DNA from 2 places in the Streptomyces sp. NBC_01474 genome. Region 1 is predicted to be linked to the other one. Evidence: predicted binding sites of a transcription regulator. Region 1 holds the regulator's gene; the other holds the start of a gene.

Region 1 (4,873 bases):
GGACGTTCCTCGCCGCGCAACTTCGACAGCTCACGCAGCACCCGCTCCTGCTCGGCGTCCAGCTTCGTCGGCGTCAGGACCTCCACGTGCACGATGAGGTCGCCGCGGCCGCCGCCGCGCAGGTGCGTGATGCCGCGCCCGTGCAGCGGGACCGACTGACCGGACTGCGTGCCCGGCCGGATGTCGATCTCCTCCAGGCCGTCGAGCGTCTCGAGCGGCACCTTGGTGCCGAGCGCCGCGGCCGTCATCGGGATGGTGACGGTGCAGTGCAGATCGTCGCCGCGCCGCTGGAAGACGGGGTGCGGCAGCTCGTGGATCTCGACGTACAGGTCACCGGCGGGACCGCCGCCGGGGCCGACCTCGCCCTCGCCCGCGAGCTGGATCCGCGTGCCGTTGTCGACGCCGGCCGGGATCTTCACGGTGAGCGTGCGCCGCGAGCGGATGCGGCCGTCGCCGGCGCACTCCGGGCACGGCGTCGGCACGACCGTGCCGAAGCCCTGGCACTGCGGGCACGGCCGCGAGGTCATGACCTGGCCCAGGAAGGACCGCGTGACCTGGGACACCTCGCCGCGGCCGCGGCACATGTCACAGGTCTGCGCGGACGTGCCGGGCGCGGCACCCTCGCCGCTGCAGGTCGTACAGACGATGGCCGTGTCGACCTGGATGTCCTTGGTGGTCCCGAAGGCGGCCTCGTCCAGCTCGATCTCGAGCCGGATCATGGCGTCCTGGCCGCGGCGTGTGCGCGACCGGGGACCACGCTGGGACGCCGTTCCGAAGAACGCGTCCATGATGTCGGAGAAGTTCCCGAAGCCGCCGGCGCCGAAGCCACCGGCCCCGCCTCCGCCCGCCTGCGAGAGGGGGTCGCCCCCGAGGTCGTAGACCTGCTTCTTCTGCGGGTCCGACAACACCTCGTAGGCGGCGTTGATCTCCTTGAACCGCTCCTGTGTCTTCGGGTCCGGATTGACGTCCGGGTGAAGCTCACGGGCCAGCCTGCGGAAGGCCTTCTTGATCTCGTCCTGGGAGGCGTCGCGGCGCACGCCGAGTACGGCGTAGTAGTCCGTGGCCACTTACGACTCCGCCAGGATCTGTCCGACGTAACGTGCCACTGCGCGTACTGCTCCCATCGTTCCCGGATAGTCCATGCGGGTCGGTCCGACCACGCCGAGCTTGGCGACTGCCTCGCTGCCCGAACCGTAGCCGACCGAGACCACGGAGGTTGAGCTGAGTCCCTCATGGGCGTTCTCATGACCGATCCGTACGGCCATGCCCGAATCGTTGACCTCACCAAGGAGCTTGAGGAGCACGACCTGCTCCTCCAGTGCCTCCAGCACGGGCCGGATGGTGAGGGGAAAGTCATGTCCGAAGCGGGTGAGATTGGCGGTGCCGCCGATCATCAGCCGCTCCTCGGTCTCTTCGACGAGCGTCTCCAGCAAAGTGGAGAGCACCGTCGCGACCGTGCCGCGGTCCTCCGTGTCGAAGGACTCCGGCAGGTCCTGCACCAGCTGCGGCACGTCCGCGAAGCGGCGTCCCGCGACCCTGCTGTTGAGCCGGGCCCGTAGATCGGCGAGAGAGGTCTCGCCGAACGGCGCCGGGCAGTCGATCATCCGCTGCTCGACCCGCCCCGTGTCCGTGATCAGTACGAGCATCAGGCGGGCGGCGGCGAGCGAGAGCAGTTCCACGTGGCGCACGGTGGACCGCGTCAGGGACGGGTACTGCACCACGGCGACCTGCCGCGTCAGCTGCGCGAGCAGCCGCACGGTCCGGCCGACGACGTCGTCGAGGTCGACGGCGCCGTCGAGGAAGTTCTGGATGGCGCGGCGCTCGGGCCCCGTCATCGGCTTGACCGCCGTCAGCTTGTCCACGAACAGGCGGTAGCCCTTGTCGGTCGGGATCCGCCCGGCGCTCGTGTGGGGCTGGGCGATGAAGCCCTCCTCCTCGAGCGCCGCCATGTCGTTGCGCACCGTCGCCGGTGAGACGCCGAGGCTGTGCCGCTCGGTGAGCGCCTTGGAGCCGACCGGCTCCTCGGTCCCCACGTAGTCCTGGACGATGGCGCGCAGCACTTCGAGCCTGCGTTCACTGAGCATTCGCGCGCACCTCCAGCTGTGTCGTCCGCGGCTGGCACTCGGTGCGGCCGAGTGCCAATGGTCTCCGAGTCAGTGTACGGCCGGTGGGTACGGGCCCGGCAAGGGCGCTAGCGTCGGCCCCATGGACGACCTGGACTGGAATGCGGTGGGCTGGGAGGAGCTGTCCGCTCGGGCGGGGCGGGTCCGGCTGCCGGGCTGGGACTGCACGACGGGCCTTGTCGTGGGCGACGGGGCGGCGTTGCTCGTCGACACGGGTTCATCACTTCGTGAGGGTGCGGCGCTGCGGGCGGACACCCGGCGCCTCATCGGCCCGCACGCGCGCGTGACGCATATCGCGCTGACGCACCCCCATTTCGATCACGTTCTCGGCACGGCGGCGTTCGCCGGTGTCGAGGTGTACGGCGCCGCGGGCATCGACACGGTGTTCACGCGGGGCCGTGACGAGCTGCGGGCGTCCGCGGTGGCGCACGGCGTGCCGCACGAGGAGGCGGCCGAGGCCGCTGACGTGCTCGTCGTGCCGCACCACCGGGTGTGCGGGGAGTGGACGCTCGATCTGGGCGGCGGGCTCCAGGTGCTGCTCGCGAACATGGGCCCGGCGCACAGCGGGCACGACCTGGCGGTCCTGGTACCGGGCACGCCCGAGGTCGTCTTCTGCGGCGATCTGGTCGAGGAGTCGGGCGAGCCGCAGGCGGGCCGTGACGCGGTGCCGAGCCGCTGGCCGGCCGCCCTGGACCGGCTGCTGGAACTGGGCGGTGAAGATGCCGTGTACGTCCCCGGGCACGGAGCTGCGGTGAATGCGGAGTTTGTCCGTGCGCAGCGTGCCGCGCTGGCGGCGCGTTTCGGCGTGTCGTGACCCTCGGACCGCACCTTCTTCCTATCGTCGTTCGAATGCGCCAGTACTCCCCCGACTTCACCCCGCCATGGAAGAAGCAGCAGGCCGCGCCCGAGGTGGCGGCGGACGTGGATCTCGTGGTCGAGGAGGTCACGACCGGGTTCTGCGGGGCGGTCATCTGCTGCGAGAAGACGGCCCAGGGCCCGACGGTGACCCTGGAGGACCGCTTCGGCAAGCACCGGGTGTTCCCCATGGAGCCGCGCGGCTTCCTGCTCGAGGGCCGGGTCGTCACCCTCGTACGTCCTGCGTCCGCCGCGCCCGTACGTCCCACACGCACGGCCTCCGGGTCGGTCGCGGTGCCCGGGGCACGGGCCCGGGTCGCGCGGGCCGGGCGCATCTATGTGGAGGGCCGGCACGACGCGGAGCTGGTGGAGCGGGTCTGGGGCGACGACCTGCGCATCGAGGGCGTGGTCGTGGAGTACCTGGAGGGCGTCGACGACCTGCCCGCGATCGTCGCCGAATTCGCCCCGGGGCCCGACGCGCGGCTCGGCGTCCTCGTCGACCATCTGGTGCCCGGCTCGAAGGAGTCACGCATCGCGGCGCAGGTCACCGGCGAGCACGCGCTGGTCGTCGGCCACCCCTACATCGACGTGTGGGAGGCCGTGAAGCCGTCGGCCGTGGGCATCCGGGCGTGGCCCCGGGTGCCGCGCGGCCAGGACTGGAAGACGGGCGTGTGCCGGGCGCTCGGCTGGCCGGAGAACACCGGCGCAGCCTGGCAGCACATCCTGTCGCGGGTGCACAGCTACCGCGATCTGGAGCCCGAACTCCTGGGCAGGGTCGAGGAGTTGATCGATTTCGTGACGCTGCCCTGACGCTCCCCCGACAGCGAGGCTGCGCGGGCTCAGTCGACGAGGTCGCGGACGACCGCGTCGGCGAGGAGACGGCCGCGCAGGGTGAGGACAGCGCGCCCGGACTCGTACGGGGCCGCTTCGAGCAGGCCGTCGGACAGGGCCCGGCCGGCGGCGGCGCGGCCCGCCGGCTTCAGGAGCGACAGGGGGCAGCCCTCGAGGAGGCGCAGCTCCAGCAGGATGCGCTCGACGCGCCGGTCCTCGTCCGACAGGAGCTCGCGCCCCGCGCCGGGCGAGCGCCCCTCCGCGAGGCGCCCGGCGTAGGCGCCCGGGTGCTTCACGTTCCACCAGCGCACGCCGCCGACGTGGCTGTGCGCGCCGGGACCCGCGCCCCACCAGTCGGCGCCGCGCCAGTACAGCTCGTTGTGCAGGCAGCGCCCGGCGTCGGTGGTGGCCCAGTTCGACACCTCGTACCAGTCGAAGCCCGCCCCTGCGAGGACCTCGTCCGCGATCAGGTAGCGGTCCGCGTGGACGTCGTCGTCCGTCATCGGGACCTCGCCGCGGCGGATGCGCCGGGCGAGCTGGGTGCCCTCCTCGACGATCAGCGCGTACGCCGACACATGGTCGGGCCCGGCGTCGATGGCCGCCTCCAGCGAGGCCCGCCAGTCGTCGTCGCTCTCGCCTGGGGTGCCGTAGATCAGGTCCAGGTTGACGTGGTCGAAGCCCGCGGCGCGCGCCTCGGCGACGCAGGCCTCGGGGCGTCCGGGGGTGTGGGTGCGGTCGAGGATCTTCAGGACGTGCTGCTTGGCGCTCTGCATGCCGAAGGAGATCCGGTTGAAGCCCCCTTCGCGGAGGGTCTCCAGGTAGGCGGGGCCGACGGACTCGGGGTTGGCCTCCGTCGTCACCTCGGCGTCGGTCGCGAGCCCGAACTCGTCGCGGATCGCCCCGAGCATCCGTACGAGGTCGTCGGCCGCGAGGAGCGTCGGGGTGCCGCCTCCGACGAAGACGGTGCGCACCTGGCGCGGGTCGTCGCCGAGTACCTTGCGGGCGAGGCGCACCTCGTCGACGAGGGTGTCCGCGTAGTTGTCGCGAGAGGCGAGCACACCGCC
Region 2 (4,873 bases), 990 kb from region 1:
TTGACGGCGATCTGCTTGAGCGGGGCCTCCAGCGCGAGCTTCACGGCGTTGGCGCCGGTCGCCTCGTCACCGTCGAGCTCGAGCTTCTCGAAGACCGCGGAGGCCTGGAGCAGGGCCACGCCACCGCCGGCGACGATGCCCTCCTCGACGGCCGCCTTCGCGTTGCGAACGGCGTCCTCGATGCGGTGCTTGCGCTCCTTGAGCTCGACCTCGGTCGCGGCACCGGCCTTGATGACCGCAACACCGCCGGCGAGCTTCGCCAGGCGCTCCTGCAGCTTCTCGCGGTCGTAGTCGCTGTCCGAGTTCTCGATCTCGGCACGGATCTGGTTGACGCGGCCCTGGACCTGGTCGCTGTCACCGGCGCCGTCGACGATCGTCGTCTCGTCCTTGGTGATGACGACCTTGCGGGCGCGGCCGAGCAGGTCGAGACCGGCGTTCTCCAGCTTGAGGCCGACCTCCTCGGAGATGACGGTGCCACCGGTGAGGATGGCGATGTCGCCGAGCATGGCCTTGCGGCGGTCACCGAAGCCCGGGGCCTTGACGGCGACGGACTTGAAGGTGCCACGGATCTTGTTGACGACCAGGGTCGACAGGGCCTCGCCCTCGACGTCCTCGGCGATGATCAGCAGCGGCTTGCCGGACTGCATGACCTTCTCGAGCAGCGGAAGGAGGTCCTTCACGTTGCCGATCTTCGAGTTGACGATCAGGATGTACGGGTCGTCGAGCGACGCCTCCATACGCTCCATGTCGGTGGCGAAGTACGCCGAGATGTAGCCCTTGTCGAAGCGCATGCCCTCGGTGAGCTCAAGCTCGAGCCCGAAGGTCTGCGACTCCTCGACGGTGATGACGCCTTCCTTGCCGACCTTGTCCATCGCCTCGGCGATGAGCTCGCCGATCTGGGTGTCGGCGGCGGAGATGGAGGCCGTGGAAGCGATCTGCTCCTTGGTCTCGACATCCTTGGCCTGCTCGAGCAGGGCGGCGGAGACGGCCTCGACGGCCTTCTCGATGCCGCGCTTGAGGGCCATCGGGTTGGCGCCGGCCGCGACGTTGCGCAGGCCTTCCTTGACGAGCGCCTGGGCGAGGACGGTCGCGGTCGTCGTGCCGTCACCGGCGACGTCGTCCGTCTTCTTCGCGACCTCCTTGACCAGCTCGGCGCCGATCTTCTCGTACGGGTCCTCGAGCTCGATCTCCTTGGCGATGGACACACCATCGTTGGTGATCGTGGGGGCGCCCCACTTCTTCTCGAGGACGACGTTGCGACCCTTGGGGCCCAGGGTCACCTTGACGGCGTCGGCGAGCTGGTTCATGCCGCGCTCGAGGCCGCGCCGTGCCTCCTCGTCGAACGCGATGATCTTGGCCATGTGAAGTGGTCCTCCCGGACGGGGTGGAAACGCAAAACGGACCGTGCTGGTGCCCGCGACGGACGGCCTGCGTGCCGTGTGGTTCCTTGCCCCACCCGGCCTGCGAGCCTCACCGACCCGATCCAAGTTCTGTCACTCTCACCTTCAGAGTGCTAACGCAATGATTAGCACTCGGCCTAGGAGAGTGCAAGCGCCTCCGGCAGACGCGCGGTCCCCGCGGGCGGTGTGCGCGGGTCGCGCGCACACGCACGAGAGGCCCGCACCCCTCGCGGGGTACGGGCCTCTCGGCGTGAGTGTGTCGGTGGCCGATCGCGCCGAGATCAGACGGCGAGCTTGACCATGTCCGCCTGCGGACCCTTCTGGCCCTGCGAGATCTCGAATTCGACTCGCTGACCCTCTTCAAGGGTGCGGTATCCGTCCATCTGGATGGCGCTGTAGTGGACGAATACATCCGCACCACCGTCGACCGCGATGAAGCCGTACCCCTTCTCCGCGTTGAACCACTTGACGGTGCCCTGAGCCATGACTAACTCCCCTATTACTGGCCCTTGCACAGGCCCGCACTTCGCGGACCCGGGTCAGACCTCACGCCCCATTGGTTGGAGGTGTGCGCCGGAACGCGTCGACCGCGGCTGAATGTATCTGCCCAACTGCCGTCTGCAACAGGTCAATCGGACGAGAATTCTGGGCACGGCAGAGCGGTAATAAGCGGCGGAGTCATTGGATTCCGGGGCAACTCGGGCCCGACAAATGCCACGAACACCCGATAAGGGCTGGGCACTTTGGCTGCTTCTTGTCGGACGGCGGCCGACTTCATATATGCGCGCGGCACAGGCGCGAAGCTCGCTTCCCAACTCTACCGCGCTCAACCCTGCAGAATTGCCCCCTCCGCTTCTCTCGCGGAGGGGGCAATTCAGGTGACTCTGTGTGGCCTTGGTAAGGCCGGGCGATCAGCCGCCGGCACTGTGTCCGACGCTCAGCCTCCGGCGACGGCCGGGATGATCGAGACGCCCGCGCCTGCCGGCGTCGCCGTCTCCAGGCCCTGCTCGAAGCGCACGTCGTCGTCGTTGACGTACACGTTCACGAAGCGGCGCAGCTTGCCCTGGTCGTCCAGGACGCGGGCCGCGATGCCCGTGTGGTTCTTCTCCAGGTCGGCGATGACCTCGGAGAGGGTCGCGCCCTCGGCGGCGACCTCGGCCTTGCCGCCGGTGTAGGTGCGCAGGATGGTGGGGATGCGGACGTTGACGCTCATGGGGGCTGCAGCCTTTCCGTGCGGGAGTCGCGGGAGTGCGCGGGTCTTCAGTGGGCGAGGCCCGCGTCGCGGAACGCGTCCAGGCTCGGGCGGATGGTGGCGGTCGCCTGGGACGTCTCGGCGACCGCGTCGAGGGTCTTGAGGCCGTCGCCGGTGTTGAGGACGACGGTGGTGAGCGTCGGGTCGATCAGGCCGGCCTCGATCAGCTTCTTCGTCACGCCGACCGTCACACCGCCCGCGGTCTCCGCGAAGATGCCCTCGGTCTGCGCCAGGAGCTTGATCGCCTCGACGACCTGCTCGTCGTTGACGTCCTCCACGGCGCCGCCGGTGCGGCGGGCGATGTCGAGGACGTACGGGCCGTCGGCCGGGTTGCCGATGGCCAGGGACTTGGCGATCGTGTTCGGCTTCTGCGGCCGCACGACGTCGTGGCCGCCCTTGTAGGCGACGGACACCGGCGAGCAGCCCTCGGCCTGGGCGCCGAAGAGCTTGTACGGCTTGTCCTCGACGAGGCCGAGCTTGATCAGCTCCTGGAGGCCCTTGTCGATCTTCGTGAACTGGGAGCCGGACGCGATCGGGATGACCAGCTGGTCCGGGAGCCGCCAGCCGAGCTGCTCGCAGATCTCGAACGCGAGCGTCTTGGAGCCCTCGCCGTAGTACGGGCGAAGGTTGACGTTGACGAAGCCCCAGCCCTCGCCGAGCGGGTCGCCGATGAGCTCGGAGCAGAAGCGGTTGACGTCGTCGTAGTTGCCCTCGATGCCGACGAGTTCGCCGCCGTAGACCGCGGCCATGACGACCTTGCCCTGCTCCAGGTCGTGCGGGATGAACACGCAGGAGCGGAAGCCGGCGCGGGCCGCGGCGGCGCCGACGGCGCCGGCGAGGTTGCCGGTGGAGGAGCAGGACAGGGTGGTGAAGCCGAAGGCGCGGGCGGCCTCGATGGCCTGGGCGACGACGCGGTCCTTGAAGGAGTGCGTGGGGTTGCCGGAGTCGTCCTTGACGAAGAGCTTGCCCTGCTCGACGCCGAGTTCACGGGCGAGGTTGTCGGCCTTGACGAGCTTGGTCCAGCCGGGGTTCAGGTTCGGCTTCTCGGCGACGTCGGCCGGGACGGGCAGGAGAGGGGCGTAGCGCCAGATGTTGGCGGGGCCGGCCTCGATCTCCTTGCGCAGCGACTCGGGGTCGCCGACCGGCAGGTCGTAGGAGACTTCGAGCGGCCCGAAACACTCGGCACAGGCGAAGATCGGTCCGAGCGGGAAGCTGGTGCCGCACTCGCGGCAGGAAAGCGCCGAGGCGGGTCCGAGATCAACGGAAGTGGTGGTGGCGACAGTCTGCGCAGCCATGATGGCGAGGCCCTTTCTCCTCATCTTCCTCGCGGCGCATCTCGCCACGAGACGGAATTGGCACCTTCCCCACCTGGACCTCGACAAGGTCGGCGGGAGGGTTGCCGGGACTTCAACGGGCCGTATCCCTCTGTCCCTCTGGATGAGCGCTATTCGGTTGTTGAGCTGGCACTTGATCACTCAAGCGCGGCGGCGACCCCGACATGCGATGGTCACCGGCGTTGTTCAAGACTGTAACCGAAGGCCTGGACGCTTGAGATAGTCGTCCGAACCGCGAGATGGATCACAGTTCGTGATCAGATAGTTCAGACAGTGAGGAGCCGCGCACCGTGCTGGAAGAAGTAGAGCGCTGGCTGAGCAGGCGTTCCTGGTCGGTGTCGGACCGCCCGCTCTCTCAGCTGATCGCCGCGAAGCGCGCCTCGGGCACCTCGGTGAGCGTGGTACTGCCCGCGCTGAACGAGGAGGAGACGGTCGGCGAGATCGTCGCCGAGATCCGGCGTGCCCTGATGACGGAGCGGGTGCCGCTGGTCGACGAACTGGTGGTGATCGACTCGGGCTCGACGGACCGTACGGCCGAGGTCGCGCGGGCCGCCGGGGCGCGCGTCGTGCACCGGGACACGATCCTGCCGAGGATCCCGGCCGTGCCCGGCAAGGGCGAGGTGCTGTGGCGCTCGCTGCTCGTGACGGGCGGCGACATCGTCTGCTTCGTCGACGCGGACCTCAAGGAGTTCTCCGCGGACTTCGTCTCGGGGATCGTGGGCCCGCTGCTCACGGATCCCGGCGTGGACTTCGTGAAGGCGATGTACGACCGCCCGCTCGGTTCCGCCGCGGGCCAGGGGGGCCGGGTCACGGAGCTGGTGGCGCGCCCGGTCCTCAATCTGCACTGGCCGCTGCTCGCGGGGTTCGTGCAGCCGCTCGGCGGCGAG

What was found. The regulator HrcA, encoded in region 1, represses chaperone genes, less so after heat shock. The targets are predictions, from matches to a motif close to TTNGCACTCNGNNNNNCNGAGTGCNAA.
Region 2: groL (chaperonin GroEL) is a predicted target of HrcA. The motif match lies at 1,526-1,552, and genes of this name have one in related genera.

Annotation. Positions count from the first base shown of each region.
Region 1 is NZ_CP109449.1:6,952,200-6,957,072, reverse strand. It holds gene dnaJ (molecular chaperone DnaJ) at 1-1,067, opposite strand, end outside; gene hrcA (heat-inducible transcriptional repressor HrcA) at 1,068-2,084, opposite strand; gene OG758_RS31710 (MBL fold metallo-hydrolase) at 2,206-2,937, shown strand; gene OG758_RS31705 (DUF3097 domain-containing protein) at 2,973-3,788, shown strand; gene hemW (radical SAM family heme chaperone HemW) at 3,818-4,873, opposite strand, start outside.
Region 2 is NZ_CP109449.1:5,965,070-5,969,942, reverse strand. It holds gene groL (chaperonin GroEL) at 1-1,361, opposite strand, end outside; gene OG758_RS27465 (cold-shock protein) at 1,682-1,885, opposite strand; gene OG758_RS27460 (MoaD/ThiS family protein) at 2,338-2,613, opposite strand; gene thrC (threonine synthase) at 2,661-3,947, opposite strand; SAM riboswitch class I at 3,965-4,096, opposite strand; gene OG758_RS27450 (glucosyl-3-phosphoglycerate synthase) at 4,277-4,873, shown strand, end outside.